Regions from separate parts of the Rhizobium sp. PAMB 3182 genome, predicted to be linked through region 2. Evidence: predicted binding sites of a transcription regulator. Region 2 holds the regulator's gene; each other region holds the start of a gene.
The links. Region 2 encodes PhoB, which activates phosphate uptake and scavenging genes when phosphate is short. Its sites were predicted from a motif close to TGTCATNNANCTGTCAT; they were not measured.

Region 1: a site for PhoB is predicted at 3,645-3,661, ahead of ACU5AZ_RS11390 (DUF2794 domain-containing protein). Genes of this name have one in related genera too.
Region 3: a site for PhoB is predicted at 3,827-3,843, ahead of ACU5AZ_RS19400 (LTA synthase family protein). Genes of this name have one in related genera too.

What each region holds. Positions count from the first base shown of each region.
Region 1 is NZ_CM128607.1:2,338,039-2,343,849, forward strand. It holds gene ACU5AZ_RS11365 (cyclic nucleotide-binding domain-containing protein) at 1-302, opposite strand, end outside; gene ACU5AZ_RS11370 (response regulator transcription factor) at 315-998, opposite strand; gene ACU5AZ_RS11375 (L,D-transpeptidase family protein) at 1,135-1,698, shown strand; gene ACU5AZ_RS11380 (SixA phosphatase family protein) at 1,706-2,212, opposite strand; gene ACU5AZ_RS11385 (aldo/keto reductase) at 2,378-3,208, shown strand; gene ACU5AZ_RS11390 (DUF2794 domain-containing protein) at 3,226-3,624, opposite strand; gene ACU5AZ_RS11395 (DUF1223 domain-containing protein) at 3,925-4,659, opposite strand; gene ACU5AZ_RS11400 (cupin domain-containing protein) at 4,868-5,326, shown strand; gene ACU5AZ_RS11405 (GGDEF domain-containing protein) at 5,330-5,811, opposite strand, start outside.
Region 2 is NZ_CM128607.1:1,533,032-1,538,842, forward strand. It holds gene ACU5AZ_RS07635 (Hsp33 family molecular chaperone) at 1-680, opposite strand, end outside; gene argF (ornithine carbamoyltransferase) at 728-1,645, opposite strand; gene ACU5AZ_RS07645 (acetylornithine transaminase) at 1,675-2,874, opposite strand; gene ACU5AZ_RS07650 (GcrA family cell cycle regulator) at 3,276-3,809, shown strand; gene phoB (phosphate regulon transcriptional regulator PhoB) at 3,953-4,636, opposite strand; gene phoU (phosphate signaling complex protein PhoU) at 4,663-5,382, opposite strand; gene pstB (phosphate ABC transporter ATP-binding protein PstB) at 5,430-5,811, opposite strand, start outside.
Region 3 is NZ_CM128607.1:4,050,205-4,056,015, forward strand. It holds gene ACU5AZ_RS19385 (class II 3-deoxy-7-phosphoheptulonate synthase) at 1-768, shown strand, start outside; gene ACU5AZ_RS19390 (GFA family protein) at 865-1,275, shown strand; gene ACU5AZ_RS19395 (DUF1003 domain-containing protein) at 1,282-1,827, opposite strand; gene ACU5AZ_RS19400 (LTA synthase family protein) at 1,863-3,791, opposite strand; gene ACU5AZ_RS19405 (NAD+ synthase) at 4,002-5,681, shown strand.

The DNA of each region.
Region 1 (5,811 bases), 810 kb from region 2:
CGTGCCACGGCGGTCAGCTTGCGGCTGACGGCGGAAATCAGCGCCAGTTCCGAAATCAGCGATCCCGGCAGGGCGATCGCCTGTTCCTCCTGGGTTCCGGCGCGGTCGACGGAAAGCATCTGCAGGCTGCCATGGACGATCACATAGGCGCAGTCGGCTGGTTCGTTCTGGCGGAAGAGAACGCCTCCGGCGCTCAAGTGCAGATGTTCGGCGCCGAATGCGATCAGCCGCAGTTGATCGCCGTTCAGTCCCTTGAACAGCGGCACTTTCGACAGAATGTTGATATCGGTGTTGAGCGCCATTCAGCGGGGATCCTACGGTACGATCTTGTAACCGCCGTTTTCGGTTACGAGAATTTCCGCATTGGACGGATCGCGTTCGATCTTCTGGCGCAGGCGGTAGACGTGGGTTTCCAAAGTGTGGGTTGTCACGCCGGAATTGTAGCCCCAGACCTCCTCCAGCAGCACATCGCGGGTGACGACCTTCTGCTCGGCCCTATAGAGGAAGCGGATGATCGCGGCTTCCTTTTCCGTCAGCCGGATCTTCTTGCCGGCTTCGTCCGTCAAAAGCTTCTGGCTCGGCTTGAACAGATAGGGTCCGATGTTGAAGGTCGCGTCCTCGCTCTGCTCGTGCTGGCGAAGCTGCGCACGGATGCGGGCAAGCAGCACGGCGAAACGGAACGGCTTGGTGACGTAGTCGTTGGCGCCAGCTTCCAGGCCCAGGATCGTGTCGGCATCGGTGTCGTGGCCCGTCAGCATGATGATCGGCGCCTTGAAGCCGCCCTTGCGCAGGAGCTTCACCGCCTCGCGGCCGTCCATGTCCGGCAGGCCGACATCCATGACCAGAAGATCGACCGGGTTGGCGCGCGCGGTCTGGATACACTTGGTTGCCGTCGCTTCCTGAAGAATGTTGAATTCGTCATAGAGCGAGAGCTGTTCCGTCAGCGTCTCCCTGAGATCGTCATCGTCATCGACCAGCAAGATGGTACGGGCTGTCATGCGTGTGCCTTTTCTCGAGCAATGGCTGACCGCCGGACGAAAAATCGTTCTGGCAAATCAGGGAATGGTGTACCGGTTTTTCCGGGATAAGGCAAAATGCCTGTCCCGATTGGAGAGCCAGCAAGGGCGAAAGTCTGTGAACAAACGGGTCAATACAGCCGGCGGAATGATAAAGCCAAGACAAAACAGCGTGATCGCCGTTCGGCGGAGCCCGCTGGACGAGCGGCGCGGCCTCCTGCGACTGGAGCATTTGACCATCCCGACCGCGCTTGGGCGGTCCGGGATCGGAAGTGGCAAGCGGGAAGGCGACGGCAAGACGCCGCGGGCGGCGATGCGGCTTCTGTACGGCTTCTACCGGGCCGACCGGATCATGCGGCCCGCGACGCGCCTCCCGCTGATTGCGCTGAAACCGGGCATGCTGTGGTGCGATGCGCCGAACCATCCCGCCTATAACCGTCTCGTCAATGCTCCGTTTCCGGCGAGCCACGAAACGTTGATGCGGGAGGATCACCTCTATGACGTCTGCCTGGTGATGGACTGGAACGTTCGCTCACGCCGGCGTGGCGGGGGATCGGCGATTTTCCTGCATCTCGCCCGCCCCGGATATCGTCCGACGGAGGGTTGCGTGGCGGTCAGCCTCACGGACATGCGTAAGCTATTGTCCATTGCCCGCTATGGAACCATCGTGAAGGTCCTTTGAGCGACGCCTAGGAGAGGCTGCGGGGCGTGACGAACCGCTCCAGCCGGCCGCTCTTCGGGGTGAGGCCCGACCAGTCCGCCTCGGAGAAGTCGATGACGGCTAGGCCAGCGGTCGGGAACTTGCGAGCGAGGTTACCCGTGTCCTCGCCGTCGCGAAGGAGCGCCAGCGCCAGATCCTGAAGTCCCGGATTGTGCCCGATCACCAGAAGAGTGGTGCACCTTGATGTCTGGCTTCGGATGACGTCTGCAATGCGTTCGGCCGGCGCTTCGTAAATGTCGCCGAGATACCCGGCGTCCGCATCTTTCGCCACATGGGCCTGAACCCGCGACCAGGTCTGGCGCGTGCGCAGAGCCGTCGAGACGATAACCCGGTCCGGTACCAGGCCTTCCCTTGCCATATATGCGCCCATTGCGGGCGCCGCCTTTTGGCCACGGGGGGCCAGTGGCCGGTCGTGATCGTCCACCCCATCCGGCCAGGCGGACTTGGCGTGTCGCAACAGCATCAGACGTGGCATATCATACCTCTCTCTTGGGCTCGGCCCGAAGGATGTGCGGCAGGGGTTATCAAATTCATGTCTTGCCCTAGGTATAGGGTCGACTTGAATTCCTTGCCGGCGTCATTCCGACTGCCGGTGCCGCCGATCCGGTGGAAAACTCAAGAGACAATCTGGAGGATCAGCATGAGCAGTCAACCAACAATCGCGCTCAACGATGGCAATTCCATTCCGCAGGTGGGCCTCGGCGTCTGGCAGACACCGGACGAGACCGCGGCGCCTGCGGTTCGTGCGGCGATAGGGGCGGGTTATCGCCATGTCGATACGGCGGCGGTCTATGAGAACGAGCGCGGCGTCGGCGAGGGCATCCGGACTTCGGGCGTTGACCGTTCCGAGATCTTCCTGACGACCAAGCTCTGGAACGACCGCCAGGGCTATGATTCGACTATGAAGGCCTTCGACGAAAGCCTGAAGCGGCTCGGGACGGACTATGTCGACCTTTATCTCATCCACTGGCCGTCGCCGCATCGCGGTCTCTTCGGTGACAGCTGGAAGGCCTTCGTCAAGCTGAAGGAGGAAGGCCGCGTCCGTTCGATCGGCGTTTCCAATTTCGGTGCCGAGCATCTGAAGCAGATCATTTCGGAAACCGGTGTCACCCCGGTGCTGAACCAGGTCGAGCTGCACCCGGATTTCCAGCAGCGTGCGCTGCGCAATGTGCACTCCGCCCTCGGTATAGCGACCGAATCCTGGAGCCCGCTGGGTCAGGGCAAGCTGCTGTCGAACGACACGATCGCCGGCATCGCCAAGAAGCACGGCCGTACGCCGGCGCAGATCATCATCCGCTGGCATATCGAGAACGGACTGGTCGTCATCCCCAAGTCGGTCAATCCGGATCGAATCGCGGAAAACTTCCGGGTCTTCGACTTCTCGCTGGATGCCGACGACATGGCGACGCTGGACGGTCTCGATTCGGCTTCCGCGCGGATCGGGCCCGATCCGGTGACCGCGACGTTCTGATCTGCCGGAGACGGCGGCTACTTGTCCACGAGCTTCAGGACCTTGTCGAACACCTTGAGGACCTGCTGCAATTCATGGCCGCGTTTGAGGATGCGGCCGTCGGTGTTGATCACCGAATATGCGCCCTGTTTTGTTGCAAGCTTGGGGTTCTTCTCGACGCGGTAAAGCGGCATTTCGCCGGATCGCTTGAAGATGGAGAAGACCGCGCGATCCTTCAGGTGATCGATCGCGTAGTCGCGCCATTCGCCCTCGCCGACCATGCGGCCGTAGATCCTGAGGATGAGATCGAGTTCTCGGCGGTGGAACGTGACAGGCAGCGAATCCTTGGCCTTGCGGTACTCCTGGAGATCGACAACGATCGGCGAAGTGCCCGACACGTTCTCCGAGCGGTAAGGCCTTTCTGTCGAATCAGTCATATCTCTCCCGCAGCATGAACATGACAACGTCATGTCAGTTTGCCCCAGATGTCGCAAAATGCAAGGGGAGCGATGGTTCCGCCGGGTAGCGCCGGTTGCGGGCCATTAATCCCGCACGCGCCGCATTTCAGTCAAAACTCAGCCGCATTTCCGGGTGACAGTGTGATCGTTGCCTGGCGCCCTAGCGCCAATCATGGTCCGGTCCTGGTTCATTGCCCCCAACCCCAGCCCCAAAATGAGCCAAGGCCGGACCACTTCCTTTCCGGAGACCGGTGGCAACCTTTCCAAAGACATGACAGGTCAGTTCTTCGCCATCACGGTGGTCGCGCCGCGTATGGCTTTCGGCGTGCCGTCCTCGGCATATTCCTGCAGCAACACTGCGCAGCCATTGCCCTTGACGTTCTTGAAGACGCTCTTGGGCAGGCTGATCTTCAGGTCGCTGCCATTCCACATGCCGACGGTCTGCACGTCCGTCACGCTGTGCCAGTAGGTCACCGTCCGGCCGTTGTTTTCACCGGCCTTGATGTCGACTGTGCGCTTGTCGTTGAAGTAGACCACCACGACGTCGGCCTTGCCGGTGCCCTTGCCGATCTCGATATCGAGTTCGTTGCCGTTCATAGCCGCGCGGACGGGAACCGTCATGCCGTCGCCATCGGCTTGCTGCTTCGTCAATCGCGCGTTGATGCCGGCAACGTCGGAGCCGATGATGTGGTCGCGTCCGTTGAGGACCGCCTGCGGCGTGTAGACGCCGCTGCGGCCGAGCGTCTTCGCGTAGCCGTACTGGCGAGCCGTAAAGGCCGGTGCGCTCATCGTGTCGGGCCAGCCGAGCGAATTCCAGTAGTCGACATGGTAGGACAGGCCGACAATGTCCCCCTGCTGGATCAGCTTGCCGAGCGCCGCGTCGGCAGGCGGACAGGAGGAGCACCCTTGAGAGGTGAAGAGTTCCACGACGCCTTTCGGCGTGCCGTCGGCATTTGCCAGTCCGCCCGACAGCAGCAGCGCTGTCAGTGCAGTCATGATCGTTTTCATGTTCATTCCCTGTGAGGCGGGCATGGCGCCGCCTCTTCTATCCGAGTGATTATCCTGAACATAGTGAAGGCGCGCTTCAACAGGAATTCACTTTGGGGTGAGCGTGGCGAGAGTGAATATCGATCGCCAAGGCACGCACTCCCTTGCGTACCTGAGCTGGATAGGCGAGCCTCGACGGGAAGTCATGTTCCCACGAGAATACAGAGGAGCTGCCATGCCCGTCATCCGACTGGCCGACGCCATAGTTGAGCGTCCCGACCCATCCAATTCCGATCCGGAGCTTGGCACCTATTGGGCGGCGCTCTTCAGCGACACTGGGGGCCTCACCCAGTTCGGCGCCTTTCTCGAGGTGCTGCCGCCGGGTTCGAAATCCTCCCACCAGCATTGGCATGAGTGCGAAGATGAATTCGTCTATATGCTGGAAGGCGAGGTGGTGCTGCTGGAGGGTGACACGGAGACAGTCATGAGGCCCGGGGATGCTGCGACCTTCAAGGCCGGCGTTGCGCTCGGCCACCGGCTGGAAAACCGGTCGACCGCCGATGCGCGCTATCTTGTCGTTGGGACGCGGTCCCAGAATGATATCGTGCATTATTCCACCAAGGACCGGCTGCTGACGAAAACGGACGGCCGGAAAGTTCTGACCGACCGGGCGGGAAATCCCATAACCCCCTAGCGGTCATGCTTCGGGGTATTGCACCTTGTCCGTCCCGGCCATGGGTGAACGTTGCTCCGCCGGCCGGGCCCGCAGGGTGCGGTTCCGGCCGGCTGCCTTGGCGCTGTAGAGCGCCTCGTCGGCGCGCTTGAAGACATCCCGCAGCCATTCGGTTCCGCGTGTTTCGCTGACTCCGAAACTCGCCGTGATGCCGCCGCGCGCAAGCGGTTCCAGCCTGAGATTCTCCATCGCTTTCCTGACACGCTCGGCGATCTGCCAGCCCTCGTCCAGCGGTGTATCTGGCAGCACCATGCAGAATTCCTCGCCGCCGATGCGGGCCGCGATGTCGAAGCTGCGCAGACAGGTGCGCAAGACCTCGCCGGTCGCAACCAGCACGCTGTCGCCGACGTCGTGCCCGTGGCGATCGTTGATCGATTTGAAGTTGTCGAGGTCGAACAGCACGACGGACAGCGGCTTGCCGCTCCGTCCCGCCTTGGCGATTTCCT
Region 2 (5,811 bases):
ATCGGCAAGGCATTGTCGTCGCCATCACCACCCGGAAGATCCGGCTGGCGCATGCGCTCCGGCGCTTCGGGCAGGAACTGAACGATGAGGCCGCCGGCCCGCCAGGTATGCCGGGCCTTGCCGTCCTCGTCACGATCGTAGAGCTCGGCCGCGGCAAGCCGCATATGCGTCGGGATCTGTTCCGACTGGCGGAAATAGGTGCCGGCGATTTCCTCCAGCGACGCGCCGTCGAGCGCGACGATGCCCTGATAGGGCTGGCTGAAGCGACCCTGGTCGATGGTGAAGGCGAGGACGCCCGTGCCAAGCAGCTGCTCGGGCTCGGCCATGCCTTCGCTGATGGCAAGCTCAAGGGCCTCCTCGTCGAAGCGGGCATAGGCGCGCATGCTGTCGGGCGTCGAAAAATCGGCAACGAGCAGGTCGACCGGACCGTCGCTTTTCGTCTGGACGGTGAACTTGCCTTCAAACTTCAGCGACGTGCCGATGAGCACGGTGAGCGTGATGACTTCCGCCAGAAGCCGGGCAACCGGCACGGGGTAGTCATGGCGGCCCAGAATGGCGTCGAGCATCGGGCCGAGCTGGACGGCGCGACCGCGAACGTCGAGCCCTTCCACCTGGAAAGGCACGACGTGATCATCACCGGCGAATCCGAATTCGCCGAGCTTGGTGGTTTCTTCCGCCATGGCGGATACTCCTTAAGTTTCGGCGCGCGAAACGAGGCGGCGCCGTATCAGATGGCCCCGAGGCACCAGGCCAGAATGGACTTCTGCGCATGCAGGCGGTTTTCCGCCTCATCAAAGACAACAGACTGCGGTCCGTCGATCACGTCGTCGGTCACTTCCTCGCCGCGATGCGCCGGCAGGCAATGCATGAACAACGCATCGTCCTTCGCCCGGCCCATCAGCTGCTTGTTGACCTGGAAGGGCTGGAAAATGTTGTGGCCGCGCGCCTTGTGCTCCTGGTTCATCGAGACCCAGGTGTCGGTGACGACGCAGTCGGCCCCCGACACGGCCTTCTCGGCGTCGTGGCAGAGCATGATTTCAGCGCCTTCATTGCGCGCCCAGTTCAGGAACTTGTCGTGCGGCTCGGATCCCAGCGGCACGGCCATGTTCATGCGGTAGCCGAAGCGGGCCGCACCTTCCACGAAGGAATGCAGCACGTTGTTGCCGTCGCCGGTCCAGGCGATGGTCTTGCCGGCGACCGGCCCCTTGTGCTCCTCGAAGGTGAGCAGGTCGGCCATGATCTGGCAGGGATGCGTGTCGTCCGTCAGGCCGTTGATCACCGGCACCGTCGCATGCTCGGCAAGCTCGAGCAGGCGCTTGTGGTCGGTGGTGCGGATCATGATGGCGTCGACATAGCGCGACAGCACCTTGGCCGTGTCGCCGATCGTCTCGGCGCGGCCGAGCTGCATTTCGGTTCCCGACAGGAAGAGCGTCTCGCCGCCGAGCTGGCGCATGCCGACATCGAAGGAGACGCGCGTGCGAGTGGACGGCTTTTCGAAGATCATCGCCAGCATCTTGCCGGCAAGCGGCTTGTCAGCCGTTCCGTCCTTCGTCGCCACCTTGCGCGTGCGTGCGTCGTTCAGAATACCCCTGAGTTCCTCCGAGGAGACCGCGGAAAGATCGAGAAAATGCTTGGGAGCTGCCATGATAACCTGTCAGAATTCGCTTGGCCGCCTCAGGCGGACTTCTTGATATGAGCGGAATGAAGCGCCTCGGCGGCACGCTCGATGCGCGCCAGTCCTTCGCGGGCTTCTTCCGCGCTGACGATAAGCGGCGGCAGCAGGCGCACGACGTTGTCGCCCGCAAGCACGCCGAGAACATGCTGCTCGCGCATTGCAGCAAGCAGCTCCGCGGACGGGATCTTTGCCTTGATGCCAAGCATCAGGCCTTCGCCGCGGAAATCCTCGATGACATCGGGATAGCGATCCTTCAGGGAAGCGAGCCCCTGGCGGAAGACGAGTGCCACGTCGCGCACATGCTCCAGGAAGCCATCGGCGAGGATGACGTCCAGGACGGCATTGCCGACGGCCATGGCCAGCGGGTTGCCGCCATAGGTCGAGCCATGCGTGCCCGCGACCATGCCTGACGCGGCTTCCGCCGTCGCAAGGCAGGCGCCGAACGGAAAGCCGCCGCCGATACCCTTGGCGATCGCCATGATGTCCGGCGTGATGCCGGCCCACTCGTAGGCGAAGAGCTTGCCGGTGCGGCCGACGCCGGTCTGCACCTCGTCAAAAATCAGCAGCAGGTCGTGCTCGTCGCAGATAGCGCGCAAAGCCTGCAGGAATTCCTTGGACGCCGGCCGGACACCGCCCTCGCCCTGTACGGGCTCGACGAGAATGGCCGCGGTCGCGTCCGTGATCGCGGCCTTGACGGCATCGAGATCGCCGAAAGGAACCTGGTCGAAGCCGGGCGCCTTCGGGCCAAAGCCTTCGAGATATTTCGCGTTACCGCCAGCCGCGATCGTGCCGAGCGTACGGCCGTGGAACGCGCCCTCGAAGGTGATGATATGGAACTTGTCCGGATGTCCGTTGGCATACTGGTAGCGCCGGGCCGTCTTGATCGCGCATTCCAGCGCCTCGGCGCCCGAATTGGTGAAGAACACCTTGTCCGCGAAGGTCGCGGCGGAGAGGCGCGCGGCCATCTTTTCCTGGCCGGGGTTCTCGTAGACGTTCGACAGGTGCCAGACCTTGCCGGCCTGCGTCGTCAGCGCCTCGACCAGATGCGGATGCGCATGGCCAAGCGAATTCACGGCAACGCCGGCGGCGAAGTCGATATAGCGCTGGCCGTCCTCGGTGACGAGCCAGATCCCCTCGCCTCGCTCGAAGCGCAGAGGTGCTCTTGCATAGGTATCGTAGAGCGGACCGTTCTGAGCCATGGCGCTGACCTTTCCTGGGCTTTGTTGGCTGGGCACAAATAAAAAAGACCGCCTTTTGGGCGGTTGCCGCACTATCATCATATAGGTCGCCGATGTCAACAAATCACCTGTAAAATCAGGCGATCGCGGCGCCCGCATCAAATTCGAAGGATGGCCTCGCATCCATCGCCAGGCAAAAAAGTGAAAAGAAGCAAGTTGGGGAAAACTGCGAAATCGAATCACGATGATTCCGGCGACTCTTGTCACGGAGTCAGGCTGGCACTAGGTTAAACGTGCATTAAGAATTTGCGCTTGGCGGAAAAAAGTCACCCGGCAGTACAAGAGGCGTACTCCGTCCCGGAGGAATTCGGGACACGGTGAAGGATTCTGCCATGCATTGGACTGCAGGCGGAGAAGACCCAATGAATTGGACAGACGAACGCGTTGAAAAGCTTAAGAAATTGTGGGCGGATGGGCTGAGCGCCAGCCAGATCGCCGCACAACTCGGTGGCGTCAGCCGCAATGCCGTCATCGGCAAGGTTCACCGTCTCAATCTTCCCGGACGGGCCAAGTCCGGCGGCGCATCCTCGGCAGCGCGCACGGTCAAGAGAGCCGTCACCGCCCCGAAGGCTCCGAACTACGCGGCCCGCGTCACGACCCGCACCGTCACCCGTACGGCCGGCGCCACGGCACTGAAGGAAGAGGTCGAGATCAACGCGATCCAGGAACTCCGATACGTTCCTGCCTCGAACGTCGTCGTGCCGATCTCCCGCCGCTTGGCCCTGACCGAACTGACCGAGCGCACCTGCAAATGGCCGGTCGGCGATCCGCTGCAGGACGACTTCCACTTCTGCGGCTGCGAGTCCCCGGACACATCTCCCTACTGCAACTATCACGCCCGCCTCGCCTACCAGCCGACCAGCAGCGACCGTCGTCGCGCGGCGGCCGCGAACTGATTGCTGCGGCGTCAATCGACTGATCATGATGAACGGGCCTTCGGGGCCCGTTTTTCGTTTCCGCATCCGCACTTCGGCCAAATGAAAAACCCCGCCGGCAATGGGCGGGGCTTTAAATTTCCGGAGCGCGGACTGGTCGAAGCTCAGACTTCCATGGAATAGCCGGCACCGCGAACGGTGCGGATGACGTCCTGCATGTTGGAGAAGTTCAGCGCCTTGCGCAGACGTCCGACGTGCACGTCGACCGTGCGCTCGTCGACATAGATATCGTGGCCCCAGACCCCATCCAGCAGCTGCGAGCGCGAGAACACGCGGCCCGGAGAGGCCATCAGGAACTCCAGAAGCCGGAACTCGGTCGGGCCGAGGCGGACCTCGCGGCTCTTGCGGTGGACGCGATGCGTTTCCCGGTCGAGCTCGATGTCGCCGCAGCGAAGGACGGCGGAGAGAACTTCCGGATGCGCGCGCCGCAGCATGGCGCGGACGCGGGCCATCAGTTCAGGCATCGAGAACGGCTTGACGACATAGTCGTCGGCGCCGGTCGAAAGACCGCGGACGCGTTCGCTTTCCTCGCCACGTGCCGTCAGCATGATGATCGGCAGGCGCTCCGTTTCCGGGCGCATGCGCAGGCGACGGCAAAGCTCGATGCCGGGAACGCCCGGCAGCATCCAGTCGAGAAGCAGAAGGTCGGGCACGCGCTCCTTGAGGCGTATTTCCGCCTCGTCGCCGCGCATGATCGCCTCGACCTCGTAGCCCTCGGATTCCAGATTGTAGCGAAGAAGCTCGCTCAGAGCTTCCTCGTCTTCAACAACCGCTATTTTCGGGACCATTCACGGTTCTCCAACTTATCGAGCCGTCACTCGGACGTCACGCCCATGGTGGACGTGTTGTCGTCCTTCGGACGCTCGCCTTCCGGCTGGCTGCCGGTCGTCATGTAGTAGATCGTTTCGGCGATGTTCGTCGCGTGATCGCCGATGCGCTCGATGTTCTTGGCGCAGAAGAGAAGATGCGTGCAGGTGGTGATGTTGCGCGGATCTTCCATCATGTAGGTCAAGAGTTCGCGAAACAGCGAGGTGTGGATCGCATCAATCTCCTCGTCGCGGTCGCGGATCGACTTGGCCTTTTCCGCCGAGCGGCTGGTATAGACGTCAAGCACTTCCTTGAGCTGCACCGAGGCAAGCTCGGACAGATGCTCGAGACCGCGGGCGAGCTTGCGCGGAACACCCGTGCCCTGCACGGCGATGACGCGCTTGCCGATGTTCTTCGCCAGGTCGCCGACGCGCTCGAGGTCGGCCGCGATGCGGATCGAACCCATGATTTCGCGCAGGTCGGCCGCAACCGGCTGACGACGGGCGATCGTGACGACGGCGGCGTCGCCGATTTCGCGCTCGCCAACGTCGAGGACGACGTCGTCGGAGATCAGCTTCTGGGCAAGTGCCAGGTCGCCGGTGACCAGCGCCTGCACGGATTCGCTGACCATCTGCTCGGCGAGACCACCCATTTCGGAGATCCGGCGCTGCAGGAACTTCAATTCATCGTCGTAGGCCGACATGAGATGCTGTTGTGTCGAGGGCATTTTGGTGTTCCCTGATATCTTGAGGCAGGCTTCAGCGCGGCTGCGGCTCAGCCGAAGCGACCGGTGACGTAGTCCTGCGTGCGGCTTTCCTTCGGAGACGTGAAGATCTTCGCGGTCTCGTCGAATTCAACCAGCTCGCCGAGATACATGAAGGCGGTCTGGCGCGAGACGCGGGCAGCCTGCTGCATGTTGTGCGTGACGATGACGATGGTGTAGTCGGCGCGCAACTCGTCGATCAGTTCCTCGATCTTGGCGGTCGAGAGCGGGTCGAGAGCGGAGGCCGGTTCGTCGAGCAGGATGATCTCCGGCTTGACGGCAACGGTGCGGGCGATGCAGAGGCGCTGCTGCTGGCCGCCGGACAGGCTGAGGCCGCTGGCATGCAGCTTATCCTTCACCTCGTTCCACAGGGCGGCGCGGGTCAGGGCAGCT
Region 3 (5,811 bases), 1.7 Mb from region 2:
GCCGACCGGATTTCCGAAACCATGCAGTTCATGCGGGCGATCGGCATCACGTCCGAAAACAACCACTCCCTGCGCGAGACGGATTTCTTCACCAGCCATGAGGCACTGCTGCTCGGCTACGAACAGGCGCTGACCCGCGTCGATTCCACCTCTGGCGACTGGTACGCGACCTCCGGCCACATGATCTGGATCGGCGACCGCACCCGTCAGCCCGACCATGCGCATGTCGAGTTCTGCCGCGGCATCAAGAACCCGATCGGCCTGAAGTGCGGCCCGTCGATGACCGCCGACGGACTGATCGAGCTGATCGACATCCTGAACCCGGCCAACGAGGCCGGCCGCCTGACGCTGATCTGCCGCTTCGGCCACGACAAGGTCGCCGACAATCTGCCGCGCCTCATCCGCGCCGTCGAAAAGGAAGGCCGCAAGGTCGTCTGGTCCTGCGATCCGATGCACGGCAACACGATCACGCTCAACGGCTACAAGACCCGTCCGTTCGAACGCGTCCTGTCGGAAGTCGAAAGCTTCTTCCAGATCCACCGTTCGGAAGGCACCCACCCGGGTGGTGTCCATTTCGAAATGACGGGCAAGAACGTAACGGAATGCACCGGCGGTGCGCGCGCGCTGACTGGCGACGATCTCGCCGACCGTTACCACACGCATTGCGACCCGCGTCTCAACGCCGACCAGGCTCTCGAGCTCGCCTTCCTTCTCGCCGAGCGCATGAAGGAAGCCCATGACGAGAAGCGCATGGTCGTCAACGGCTGATCAGCGGCGCTGATCGATCGTTTCAGTCGATTGAACTTGCATTCGAAGGGCCGGCAGCGATGCTGGCCCTTCATCATTTGCGGGGAGACTACGGCAATGTCGACAGACTTTCAGATCCATTCGGGCGGATGCCTTTGCGGCGCGGTGCGGTTTCGCGCGCACGGCGAACTCAGCAAGGTCGTCGCCTGCCACTGCAGCCAGTGCCGCCGTCAGTCGGGCCACTTCTGGGCGTCGATCAATGTGTCTGACGAGGAACTGGAGATTGATGGCGCGGACGGCGTGACCTGGTATTCCGCGACACCCGGTATTCTCCGCGGCTTCTGCCGCGTGTGCGGCTCGTTCCTGTTCTGGAAGAGGGAAGGTCGGGATTATACGTCGGTCGGCGCCGGCGTATTCGAGCTGCCGACGTCGCTCGTTCTGACGCGGCACATCTATTGCGCCGACAAGGGCGACTATTACGAGATCAAGGACGGCCTGCCGCAGTTTCCCGGCTCGAGCGCCGGGTGATATTCCTTACTGCAAGGTCGCGTCGTCAGATCGTCGGTCGAGCGCCTGGGTGAGGCGGGCGACGTCCTCGCGCAGCCTTGCGATCTCGCCGAGCACCTGCATGTCGATCTTCTGGTGCAGGGCGAGCACTTCCAGCTCGGCCTTCAGGTTGACCTCGTAGTCCTTTGCGGCCTCGAAACGGTCGCGGGCCGCCTGCCTGTTCTGCGACATCATGATGATCGGCGCCTGGAGGGCCGCCAGCATGGAGAGCACCAGATTGAGGAAGACGAAGGGGTAGGGGTCGAAGACGTCACGGGTGAGCAGGATGGTGTTGGCGATGACCCAGAAGGCCATGAAGACGCCGAAGCTGATGATGAAGCTCCACGAGCCGCCGAAGGTGGCAATGTTGTCGGCAAGCCGCTCGCCGAAGGTCTTGTCGGCGTCGAACGCTTCGTTCGTGTCAGTCGAAAGCGTGCGACGCTCGCTGATGTGCTTGAGCACCCGTCGTTCGGTTTCGCCGAGTTGCTCATGCGATTTGCCGAACAGTTTCTGGGCAAGGTCGATCGGTTTCATGGTGTCAACCGTCTATGGCCGATGGGCGCGGTGGATCAGGTGCCGATATCTATAGCACCGCCCCTTTCGGGGAAGAACCGCTTCAAACCGTATTCTTTGCCAAACATTATGTCATGCTGGAGGAAGCGGTAATCGCGGATCAACGGCGCCACGCCCTTCTTCTGCTGCCAGCCGGAGACATCCTTGCCGGAGGCCTGTTCCAGCATATAGCGGTCGAGGATGTCGTAGTGCTTGGACACGTCGCCAAGGAAACCGGTGTAGTAGGGATGTTCCATGCCGGCGAGCTTGAGGATGCGATAGGGCAGCAATGCTGGGCTGATCGTGCCGATGTCCTTGACCGGCCCGGTCTTGCTCGACCAGATCAGCAGCGGCGTTTCGTGTTCCCGTTTCATCTGGTCGGCGGGGGCGCGGCGCAGGGCTGTCTGCTGCTCCATGTAGCCACCGCTGACATAGGCGGTTCCGAGCGGCGGCAGATGGTCGCCGAAGAGGACGATGATCGTCTCGCGATCGCGCGTCTTTGCCCATTCCGTCAGACGCTTGAGGCTGTCGTCGGCTTCCTTGACTCCCTGGGCATAGGTGGCGATGCGCTCGCGGTCGTCTTCCGGAATGTTGCCATCGACGGAGATCGTGTTGACCTTGTAGCGGTGCGGCTCATACGGGCCATGGCCCTGCAGGGTGACGGCGAAGAAGAAGAAGGGTTCTTCGACCTCGTCGGCTTCGCGCATGATTTCCTTCATCAGCGACTCGTCGGAGGCGAAGATCCCGCGCTTTTCCATCGGCGGCATCTTGTCCTCGGACATGAACTCGTCGAAGCCGAAGTCCTTGTAGACGTTCGAGCGGTTCCAGAACCATTCCTGGAAGGGATGGATGGCGCGCGTTGTGTAGCCTTCGCTCTTGAAGAAGGTCGCGAGCGAGGGCAGGGGGCGGCGGACATACTGCTGGTAGGGAATGCTGCCCCACGGCAGGAAGGCGTTGGAGAAGCCGGTCAGCGCCTCGAACTCGATGTTCGGCGTCATGCCGCCGAATTCCGGCGAGAAGACGTGTCCTCCCTGGATCGAACGGATGAAGGGCATCGGATCGGGCGAGAGCTTCACATTCGGCAGCCGGGTCGGATCCCAGAAGGATTCACTCATCAGCACGATGACGTCAGGCTTTTGACGGTAGTTGGCCGGCACGGCGAGGCCCACAGGCTCCTTCTGGATCGCACCGATCGCATCCGGGCCGTAGCCGGCGGGCGCGGCGACGTGGGCCATCGGCACGTTGAAGAGGAAAGCAAGGATGAAACCGTTGTGCTTGTAGTTCTCCTTCTGGTCCCACATCATCGGCACGGCCTGCAGGCGGTCGCGCAGCCAGAAGAACTTCGAGTAGTCCATCATGTGGGCAAAGCCCGCGATCAGCGGCAGGGCGACGGCAAGCCGCAGGATGCGCTGGCGAGCCGAAAGCCGCGGAAAGGTGCGCCAGGCGAAAATCCAAGAGCCGATGACCGCTGCGGCGACGACGATCGTGCCCACGGCAAGCAGGATTGCGGTGAGCGGCCGGTCGCTGACGAGAGCAGGCATCAGTTCCATGATCTGCCGGCCGAACAGCATGTCGGACGGGTAGAAGGGATCGGACAGATAGAGCTGCTTCTGCGAGTTGACGACCGCCATGCCGACCAGCAGAGGCGCGAAGATCAGGATAGCCTTGTGCTCGCGGCCGAGCAGCGCGTCACCGGCCAGATAGGCAAGAAAGACGACGCCAACGGTGGTCCAGGACGGCTGGGCGAAGGTTGCGAAATAGGAGAGTGCTTCCGGCAGCGATCCGCGCGAGATCCATTCGACGACGAAGACCGTCAGGAAAGACAGGAACAGTGTCGCGAGCAGGGCCGATGCAAAAACCGTTGCCTGATGACCGCGGCGGGTAGCGGTGCCGCCTGCGTCAAGATAAGCATTCTGGGCAGGTGCACCGGATATGAAATAGGCCAAGGAAATCTCCAGATTTCACAAAAGTTTCATGCAAGCGTCATACGACTGTCATGATACTTACAGAAGGGCGCCTGAACCGAGCATGAATGAAATATTTCGTGCGTGGCAATTCTGTTGCGTTGCCGCTCGGACAGCAGGCAAAACCGGCAAATGCGAAGCACCCGGTGATCTCGCGTTGCAGGTCGGCGCAAGTCGCGCTAAACGTCGCTCATGACGACAGAAACGCCCGATCCAAAGCTCATTCGAATTGCGATTGCGCAAGGCAATCCCACGCTTGGCGACATTGCCGGCAACCTGCAAAAAGCCCGTGCCGCCCGTGCCGACGCGGCGGCGCAGGGCGCGGACCTTCTGCTCTTGACGGAGCTTTTCATCTCCGGCTATCCGCCCGAGGATCTGGTGCTGAAACCGGCGTTCCTGAAGGTCTGCCTGAAGGCGGTTGAGGAGCTGGCGGCCGACACGGCCGATGGCGGTCCGGGCGTCGTCATCGGCTTCCCGCGCCAAGGTGAAAAGGGCCGGCACAATTCGGTAGCCCTTCTTGACGGTGGCAGGATCGTTGCCGTGCGCGACAAGATCGACCTGCCGAACTACGGCGAGTTCGACGAGAAGCGCGTCTTCACCGAAGGCAGCATCACCGGGCCTTACAATTTCCGGGGCGTGCGCATCGGCATTCCGATCTGCGAGGAAATCTGGAACGATGCGGGCGTTTGCGAAACGCTGGCCGAGGCTGGCGCCGACATTCTGCTCGTGCCCAACGGCTCGCCCTATTACCGCGAGAAGCTGGACGTCCGCCACCAGGTGGCGCTGCGTCAGGTGATCGAAAGCGGCTTGCCGCTTGTCTACGCGAACCAGGTTGGCGGCCAGGACGAGCTCGTATTCGACGGCGCTTCCTTTGCCTTCAACGCCGACAAGACGCTCGCCTTCCAGATGAGCCAGTTCGAGGAAACGCTCGCCGTCACCACCTGGCGACTTGGCGAGGACGGCTGGCGCTGCGATGGCGGGCCGATGTCCAAGATACCGGAGCCGGAGGAGGCGGATTACCGTGCCTGCATGCTGGGTTTCCGCGACTATGTGAACAAGAACGGTTTCCGCAACGTCGTCCTCGGCCTGTCCGGCGGCATCGATTCGGCCATCTGTGCGGCAATCGCCGTCGATGCGCTCGGCGAAGAGCGTGTGCGCTGCGTGATGATGCCATATCGATACACCTCGCAGGACTCGCTGAAAGACGCGGCCGCCTGCGCGCTGGCGCTCGGCTGCCGCTATGACACGGTGCCGATCGAGGAGCCGGTGACAGGTTTCACCTCCGCGCTCTCCGAACTCTTCGAGGACACCGAAGCCGGAATCACCGAGGAGAACCTGCAGAGCCGCACGCGCGGCACGATCCTGATGGCGATCTCCAACAAGTTCGGCTCGATGGTCGTGACGACCGGCAACAAGTCGGAAATGTCGGTCGGCTACTGCACGCTCTACGGCGACATGAACGGCGGGTTCAATCCGATCAAGGACCTCTACAAGATGCAGGTCTATGCGCTGTCGCGCTGGCGCAACGCGCACGTGCCGCCGGGTGCCCTCGGACCGTCCGGCGAGGTCATTCCGCAGAACATCATCGACAAGGCGCCGTCCGCCGAGCTTCGGCCGGACCAGACGGACCAGGACTCGTTGCCGCCTTATCCGGTGCTCGACGACATTCTCGAATGCCTCGTCGAGGGCGAGATGTCGGTCGAGGATATCGTCGCGCGTGGCCATGATGCGGCGACCGTGCATCGGGTCGAGCATCTGCTCTACATTGCCGAATACAAGCGCCGGCAGTCCGCCCCGGGTGTCAAGATCACCAAGAAGAACTTCGGCCGCGACCGCCGCTATCCGATCACCAACCGGTTCCGCGACCGCTGATTTCGTAGTGCTTTTAGCGTTTGTTTACTCTGCAGTTTAAGCGTTCGTTGCTGCTTGCATGCTAACGTTTGCTCCACAATCAGGTGGTTGGGCATGATGTTCCCTCCGCCGGACGTGGCCTAGGGGGCAA